DNA from 2 places in the Streptosporangium sp. H16 genome. Region 2 is predicted to be linked to the other one. Evidence: riboswitches for the same ligand, from Rfam matches in the RefSeq annotation. Region 2 holds a riboswitch; the other holds the start of a gene.
The links. A riboswitch is a leader RNA that binds a small molecule or an ion and turns the genes downstream of it on or off. The one in region 2 is predicted to bind cyclic di-AMP.
Positions count from the first base shown of each region.

Region 1: linked by a shared signal. The riboswitch ahead of ACTOQ2_RS25830 (CHAP domain-containing protein) and the one ahead of ACTOQ2_RS03070 (coiled-coil domain-containing protein) in region 2 are both predicted to bind cyclic di-AMP.

Region 1 covers NZ_JBPXMD010000016.1:131,595-135,799, forward strand. The annotation lists gene ACTOQ2_RS25825 (ABC transporter substrate-binding protein) at 1-1,208, opposite strand, end outside; gene ACTOQ2_RS25830 (CHAP domain-containing protein) at 1,897-2,592, opposite strand; cyclic di-AMP (ydaO/yuaA leader) riboswitch at 2,611-2,749, opposite strand; gene ACTOQ2_RS25835 (hypothetical protein) at 3,595-4,205, shown strand, end outside.
Region 2 covers NZ_JBPXMD010000002.1:22,607-26,811, forward strand. The annotation lists gene ACTOQ2_RS03060 (DeoR/GlpR family DNA-binding transcription regulator) at 1-447, shown strand, start outside; gene galT (galactose-1-phosphate uridylyltransferase) at 444-1,523, shown strand; cyclic di-AMP (ydaO/yuaA leader) riboswitch at 1,596-1,732, shown strand; gene ACTOQ2_RS03070 (coiled-coil domain-containing protein) at 1,775-2,713, shown strand; gene ACTOQ2_RS03075 (RNA ligase RtcB family protein) at 3,022-4,205, shown strand, end outside.

The DNA.
Region 1 (4,205 bases), on a different contig from region 2:
TCCTTGACCGAGGCGCCGAAGATCTGGCCGGTCGGCGCGTCGTTGAAGAACGGGTTCTTCAGGTCGGCGACCGCCGGGTCCTGCTGCGCGGGGAGGGAGCTCGGGAAGGCCGCGGCCTCCTGGAAGGCCATGATGTGGCCCTCCTTGCCGGTGAGGTAGTTCAGGACCTCGGCGGCCTCCTTGGGGTGCTTGCTCTGCTTGGGGATCGCCAGGTAGGAGCCGCCCCAGTTGCCCGCGCCGCCGGGTACGGACGCGACGTCCCACTTGCCCTTGTTGCCCTCACCGGCCGCACCGGAGACCACGCCGAGCATCCAGGCCGGGCAGCCCATGGTCGCGAAGGCGCCCTTCTTGATCGCGGCGTTCCACGGCGGGCTGAACGAGGCGAGCTTGGCGGTCAGGCCCGCCTCGCTGAAGCTCTTCACCGTGTCGAAGGAGGTCTTGATGGCCGGGTTGGTCTCGACGATGAGCTGGTTGTTCTTGTCGAAGTAGGCGACGTTGCCGTTCTTCGGCGCCTCCTGCGACAGGATCACGTTGTAGAGCGTGTTCGGGCCGTCAATGAACTTGGGATCGGTCTTGCCGGGGTTGGCCGCCTTGAACTTCTCACCGATCGCCTTGAAGGCGTTCCAGTCCGGCCAGAGCTTGCCGACCTCCTCGCGGTCGGTGGGCAGGCCCGCCTTCTCGAACAGGTCCTTGCGGTAGCACATGGTCATGCCGCCGATGTCGGTGCCCAGGGCGAAGAGCTTGTTGTCGGCGTTGATGCCGTTGTCCCACTTCGCCGCGGGGAAGTCGGCCTTGCGGCTGTCCAGCCCGTGCTCGGCCAGGTCGGTGAAGAACTGCGGGCGGGCCTTCATGAGGCCCATCGCGCCCTCGTCCAGGGCGATGATGTCAGCCGCGCCGCTGCCCGCCTGCAGGCGCTGGAGCAGCTGCGGGAGGTAGACGTCCTCGAACCGGTCGGTCAGGTTCTGGTATTTGACCTGGATGTTCGGGTGCGCCGCGTTCCACGTCTCCACGGCCTTGTCGTAGCCGAAGTTCTCGCCGCCGCCGAAGGTGTGCACGGTGATGGTCACCGGCTCGGCCGGAGCGGCGGCGGAACCGGTGCCCGCGGCGGGCGCGGACGGCTCGCTGGAACTGCACGAAGTGATGGCCAGGGCGGTGGCCGCCATGACCGCGACGGCGGCCAGCTTGCCGTGCCGCTTGTTGTTCAACATTACGGACCCCTCTCAGGTGGTCGCCCGAATCATTGGGAGGCGACATCGCGGGCCGGTCCCCGACAAACGCGGTCCTCGCGACGAGGTCGTTCCTCAATGTGCTTTGGGAGCGCTCCCACGAAGAGTGGACGATGGGCAACCAGGACGTCAATATGCCGAAACTCAACCGTTACATCCGGTCGTTTTAGGCAGGACTATCGGCATCAGACATGCACAAACATCTCATCAAGGTGATTGGGAGCGCTCCCATCTCACGGGCATACAGTCGGGGCATTTCGTGTGCGTGCGGGGCGGGGGGCGTCGCGGGCGTCCCCGGCGGCGGCGGTGGAAGGTTGTCAAGGGAGTGTCAGGGCGGGCGCGGGCGAGGCCGCGGGAGCAGGTGCCGCCACCACCGGGGCGGGCGTGGGGGAGGGGTTCGAGAAGGCGACCACCGGGCCGGGCGGGGGAGAGGGGCGCCGTGACGAGCGTCCCCGGGGCGGGGCGGGCGCTGTGACGAGCGTCGCCGGGGCGGGGCGGGCGCTGTGACGAGCGTCGCCGGGGTGGGGCGGGGGAGGACGCGGAACGCTCCCGGGGGCGGCGCTCGAACGAGCGCCGCCCCCGGGAGCGGGTGGACCGGGCGGCCGCTCACCGGCGGGGGCCGGTACGCCCGCGCCGCCGGGGGCGGCGGGCGCGGGCGGCGGGCGCGGGGTCAGTCGGAGTAGACGGGGTATCCGTAACCGACGACCTGGGAGACCGGCCGGACGCGCTGTTCGACGTCGCCGTTGCCGGTGTTGCCCTCGATCGTGGTGATCGTGCCGTCTCCGTTGTCCTTCTTCACGAAGCCGACGTGGTCGATGCCGCCGATGCTCTTGCCGCCGGCCCAGTCGAAATAGACGACGGCGCCGGGGGTGGGGATGGTGCCCCAGTGCCCGTTGTCCTTGAACCACTTGGCGTGGGCTACGGTGTAGGCGTCCCAGCCCATCGTGGGGCGGATGCCGGCCATCTCGCCGACCCAGGAGACGAACATCGCGCACCAGGGGGCGTTGGCGTAGTCGTACACGGTGTTGCCGCCGTCGCGGGCGAGGGTCTCCTTGGCGCGAGGGCTCGACATGTACCAGGAGTGGAACTTGGTCCCGCCGCCCTGGGAGTTCTCGCGGACGCCGATCTGCTTGGAGGCGATGTCCAGGACCTTCGCCGCGGAGACCTTGGGAAGCCTCTCGGCCACGATCTGGAGCGGGGTCTTGGCGGCCTTGGAATCCTGGGCCTTGGTGTCGACGGGGGGTGCGTTCACGACGCCGTGGCCGTCGGCCAGGGCGACGCCGGTGGTGCCGGTGGCCAGGGCGACACAGGCGCCCAGGACGGCGCATGCCGCGCGGGGGGTGGAGATGAGGCGATGCTTAGCCATACGGGGGTTCGACTCCTTGCTTCGCTTCCATTCCGCCTACCGGGTTAGCTGACGGGTTCGGGCTGGGAAGTGCCCTACGGCGCACGAGTGCGCTGATTCACCCCAGGAACGTGGTTCCCCGGTTCCGCAGACCTCGCGGATTCGGCGGCCGTGCTCACCGACGGCGGAAGGTCTCCGCCAGGTGGGACACGGTCGGGCAATGTGACGGCAATGCACAGACCTGGATAGATCTAGGCAATTGCCATGAATAGGACGAAGGTACGCCAGACGGACAGACGATTACAAGTAGGACATATTGCCCAGACTTGGGAATACGTCCGAATCGGGTCGGTGTCGCGGGGTGCCGCCCGGCCCGGGAGGCGGGGTGAGGCCGTGCCGGCCGCGCCTCCTCCCGGCGGGTGGGGGAACGCCCCGCCGAGGCCGGGATCCCCTGTCCCCGCGGCGATCCCGGTTTCCCGGACCCGCCTGCGAGCCGCCGGCCGGGGGGTGCTATGGCGCGCGGGTGAACCTCCTGGTCCGAGGTGTTGTGCCTTCATGTTTTCGAATATGGGTTCGATAGTAAAAAGTATTCGGATGGTAGGGGTTCTCCCATGGAAGGTCAGGAGAGGGCGCTCGGGATCCGGCGGTCCGCGACCCGCGCCTGGCGGGGTTTCCGCAGCTCAGGGCGATGGGGGAGGGGTGGGATCAGGCCGTCGGCGGGCCTGGCCGCCCGAAGGGTAAAGAAACGCGCGCTCGGGGGGGCCCGACGCCCGCGAAGGTAAAGGAGAGAGGTAAAGGAAGACGCTTTCCAGGCGGCCTTGTCATCCGCGGAGGTAAAGGCGCGCGGGACAAGGGCGCGCGGGACAAGGGCGCGCGGGACAAGGGCGCGTCAGGGCGAACAGCGGGCCGGTCGGCTTGGAACGGCCGTAGGCGGAGAACCCGCCGCACCGGCGGTCGAGCGTGGTCGGCTGTTCACCCGCAGTTCCCGGGCGCTTAAGGCCACCGGGTTAGGTTGTGGCAGTCGTGAACGGGTCATCGCCCGGCGTGGAGGACGGCCGAGACCACGCGCGGGAACAGGGTTCGGCCGTTGCCTGGGTGGAGTCCCCGCTGCAGATGCTCTGCGCGGTGGAGGCCCACCACGCCGGGCTGCTCGGTGCCCGCAGCCATCTCGTGCCCAGGGCGAAACTCCGCCCGCTGGCCGTGACGGGTCGCGAGCTGGGCCGTCTCACCCTGCCCAGAGGGCTGGAGCTCACCGCGGCCAGGCCGGACATGCCCCGGCCGCGCCGGGGCGAGACCTGGGTGGTGGGCGACGCCTTCTCCGGCAAGGTCCAGTTCCGCTGGCTCACCGCGCTCCCGGGCCGGATCGTGATCGTCGACGACGGGCTCGCCACCATCCGGCTCCTGGAACTGCTCACCGGCAGGATGGGAACGCCCCTGCTGAGGGCCAGGGGGAAGGCCGGAAGGCTCAGGACCGTCCTCGGCACGGCGGCCGGGCTCAGGCTGCGCGCCGCCGCCCGCTCGGGGCGGCTGTCGATCTTCACCGCGCTGCCCGTGCCCCCCGACCTGGCGAAGGCCGTACGCGCCGGGGGAGCCGAGCTGGTCACCCACGACTTCGCCTGGCTGCGCTCCCAGCC
Region 2 (4,205 bases):
ACCGTGATCACCAACTCGATCCGGATCGCCGACGTCTTCCACCGCTCCCCCAGGGCCGACCGCACGGTCGTGCTCACCGGCGGGATCCGCACCCCCTCCGACGCCCTGGTCGGCCCGGTCGCGGTCTCGGCGATCCGCGGGCTCCACGTCGACACCCTCTTCCTCGGCGTGCACGGGATGAGCACCCGCGCCGGGTTCACCACCCCCAACCTGCTGGAGGCCGAGACCAACCGCGAGCTGGTCGCCTCCGCGCACCGCCTGGTGGTGCTCGCCGACCACACCAAGTGGGGCACGGTCGGCATCAGCACCATCGCCCAGCTGGCCGAGGCCCACATCGTGGTCACCGACTCCGGCCTGACCGAGGAGGCCCGTGAGGAGATCGCCGCCTCGGTGGGCGAACTGATCATCACGGAACCCCAGCGAGAGAGCGAGATCGCCGGCCGATGAAACGCACGATCACCCACCTGGCCGACGGCCGGGAGCTCATCTACTTCGACCGGCGCGACGACGCCGACCGCGGAGCGGTCGACCGGCGCGACCTGCCGCCCCGCCCCGCCGCCTCCGAGCTGCGCTACGACCCGCTCACCGAGGAGTGGATCGCGGTGGCCGGGCACCGCCAGGGACGCACCTTCCTGCCCCCGGCCAGCGAGTGCCCGCTCTGCCCCTCCACCCCCGGCAACCTCACCGAGGTGCCCGCCTCCGAGTACGACGTGGTGGTCTTCGAGAACCGGTTCCCTTCGTTCTCCGCCCAGCCGGGCGAGCACCGGGAGATCGGCGGGCTGAGCGAGGTCCGTCCGGGGATCGGCAGGTGCGAGGTGGTCTGCTTCACCTCCGAGCACGACTCGTCGTTCTCGCGGCTCTCCCCCGAGCAGGTCGAGCTGGTCATGGAGGCCTGGGTCGACCGTACGGCGGAGCTGTCGGCGACGCCTGGCGTGGAGCAGGTGTTCTGCTTCGAGAACCGGGGAGCGGAGATCGGCATCACCCTGGCCCACCCGCACGGCCAGATCTACGCCTACCCCTACGTGACCCCGCGTACCAGGCTCACCCTCGGGGCGGCCGAGCGCCACCGGGAGCGGACCGGAGGCAACCTGTTCGCCGACGTCCTGGCCGCGGAGCGGGAGGCCGGTATCCGGGTGGTGGGCTCGAACGAGCACTGGACGGCTTTCGTCCCGGCCGCGGCGCGCTGGCCGGTGGAGGTTCACCTCTACCCGCACCGCCAGGTCCCCGACCTGGTCGCGCTGGAGGCCGAGGAGCGCGCGGCGTTCGGCCCCCTCTACACCGACGTGCTCCGCCGCCTCGACGGGCTGTTCGGCGTGCCCATGCCGTACATCGCGGCCTGGCACCAGGCGCCGGTCTCCACCGGCCGCGATCTGTCGTACGCGCACATGGAGCTGTTCAGCATCCGCCGCGCGCCGGACAAGCTGAAATACCTCGCCGGGTCGGAGTCGGCCATGGGCGCCTTCGTGAACGACGTGTCCCCCGAGGGAACAGCACAGCTTCTGCGCTCTGTCATCACGAACTGATTACCGCTTGGTCTCGTCTTGAGGTCGCATGACCTGCTGTTTACCACTACTATCCTTCCCACATCGGCTGTAAACGCTGATTTGCCTAATCCTGGGCGCCTCGCCCAGGAGCCGGGGAACCACCGCACCTGGGGTGAAACCACTTCGGTGGAAGGGCTTCCTCCAGCCCGAACCCGTCAGCTAACCCGGTAGGCGGAAGGAGAGGAGAGTTCGTGGCGGCCTCGTCCCCCACGTTCCGTCGGCATGCCGCTGTGGTCCTCTGTCTGAGCTCGATCGCGGCGTTCACCATCGGTGCCCCCACCGCGGGAAGCGCGGAACCCAAGCCGACCGAGGCCAAACTCCGTGCCGACCTGGCCAAACTCGGCAAGAAACTCGACGGGCTGATCGAGACCTACGCGGCCAAGCGCGAGTCCCTCAAGAAGGCGCAGAAGGCCGAGGCCGTCGCCAAGCAGAACCTGGGCAAGGCCGAGGAGATCTATGTCGAGGCCAAGAGGCAGGTCGACTCCATCGTCCAGCTCCGCTACCAGACCAGCAGCAGCGGAGGGCTGCCCGCGCTGATGTTCTCCGGCGACATGGGCGCCGCCGCGGTGATGGAACAGCTCACCGCCCAGCAGAGCGCCTACCTGGAGGGCTTCGCCGGCAGCCTCGAACGCAGGAAGAAGGCGTCGGAGACGGCGTCCAGGCTCACCGACGAGATCCGCGACGAGGCCAAGGAGGTGGAGGGCCGGCGCGAGGAGGCCGAGGACGTGATCCGCGACGTCAAGGACAAGCTCGACCGGCTCGCCCCCACCGGTTCCGGCCGCCGCTCCGACGGCAGCTGGGCCCCGCAGCTGCCCACCGGTGCCGACAACATCACCGACCGCACCCGGATCATGCGCGACGCCGTCATGCGGCGCTTCAGCCTCCCGTACTCCGTCGGCTGCTACCGGGCCGCCAACGACGGCGGCGAGCACCCCCTGGGCCGCGCCTGCGACTTCATGATGAGCACCGGCGGCACGATGCCCTCGGCCGCCAACCTCGCGCTGGGCGACGAGATCGCCGCCTGGGCCCTCAAGAACAGGACCAAGCTCGGCGTGAAGTACGTGATCTGGCGCCAGCGCATCAACCACGGCTCCGGCTGGCGCTTCATGTCGAATCGCGGCGGCATCACGGCCAACCACTTCGACCATCCGCACATCTCGATGTTCTGAGCAGCCGGGCCTCCGGCCTGCGGTGATGCTGTGTCGAGGGCATATCCAGGGCACCTGGCGGGTTTCCCGTTCGCCGATCTTCGGCGGGCGCGACGGAAGATGAGGGCCGCGGCGACGCACACGCCGTGAGATGGCAGTGAGTGCAGGCACACGGGTCCGTACGGCCGAAAACCGCTTGCCTCGGGGGTGGGGCTCGGGGAACGTGGTGTTCATGACGCTCTGACGGACAGCACCCCGTTACTTCGAGATGCCACGGCGCCGACGCTTTTCGTAATGCTGTCAGCCCATACCCTTTTGAGAGAGCCTTCTTGTCCCAGCGACACTCCCGGCAGGAGTCTCCGCCGCCGTCCACCGCGGCCGTGGGTCCGGCCACCGTCACCGTGTTCGCCTCCTCCACGAGCTGGATCGAGTCCGACGCCCTCGCGCAGTGCCACCAGGTGGCCGCCCTCGACGGCATGACGCACGTCGCCGCCATGCCGGACCTGCACCCCGGCAAGGGCGCCCCCATCGGCGCCGCCATGGCTTCGACCGTGCTGTACCCGTTCCTGGTGGGCTCCGACATCGGGTGCGGCATCGCCGTGTTCCCCATGAAGCTCAAGCGCGCCGTACCCGAGAAGCTCGCCGCCCGCTTCCCCGACCTCGATCGCGCGCTGGATCCCGAGCGGGATGCCGACGACCCCGCCTGGGCCGTGGTGAAGGGCGACATCCCCGCCGGTCACGTCGAGGGCCTCGGGACGGTCGGCCGGGGCAATCACTTCGTCGAGCTGGCGCGGATCGGGACCGTCTTCGAGCCGGACCACGCGAGCCGTCTCGGACTCACCGACGGCGACCTCGTTCTCATCGTCCACAGTGGTTCCCGAGGGCTGGGCGAACGGATCCTGCGGGCGCACACCGAAATCCACGGAGCGGGCCCCGCCCCCGATCCCGGCGCCTACCTGGCGATGCACGACGACGCCGTACGCTGGGGATCGCTCAACCGGCGGCTGATGGCCGCCCGGGTCGCCCATGCCCTGGGGGCCGAGCCCGCCGAGCCGCTCGTCGACCAGTGCCACAACCTGGTCGAGATCCGCGACGGGGCCTACCTGCACCGCAAGGGGGCGGCGCCGGGCGACGGCCGCGACGTGCTCATCGCCGGTACGCGAGGCACCCCTTCCTACCTCGTGGCCGCCCACGCCGGACCGGACGCCGGCCATTCCGTCGCGCACGGCGCGGGCCGCAAGATGTCGCGTGCGGACGCCCTGCGCCGGGGCAGGGCCAAGCACACGGTCGAGGAGTTGCGCCGCACGCCGGTGGGGTCACTGGTGGTGTGCGGAGACCGCCAGCTGCTCTTCGAGGAGGCGCCGACGGCCTACAAGCGCATCGAGCAGGTGATCTCCGACCTCGTCGACCACGAGCTGGCCACGCCCGTGGCCACCACGGTCCCTCTGGTCACCTACAAGACGCCCGACCTCGGGTCCACGCCCCAGCGGGACCAGCGCCGCAAGCGAGGCCG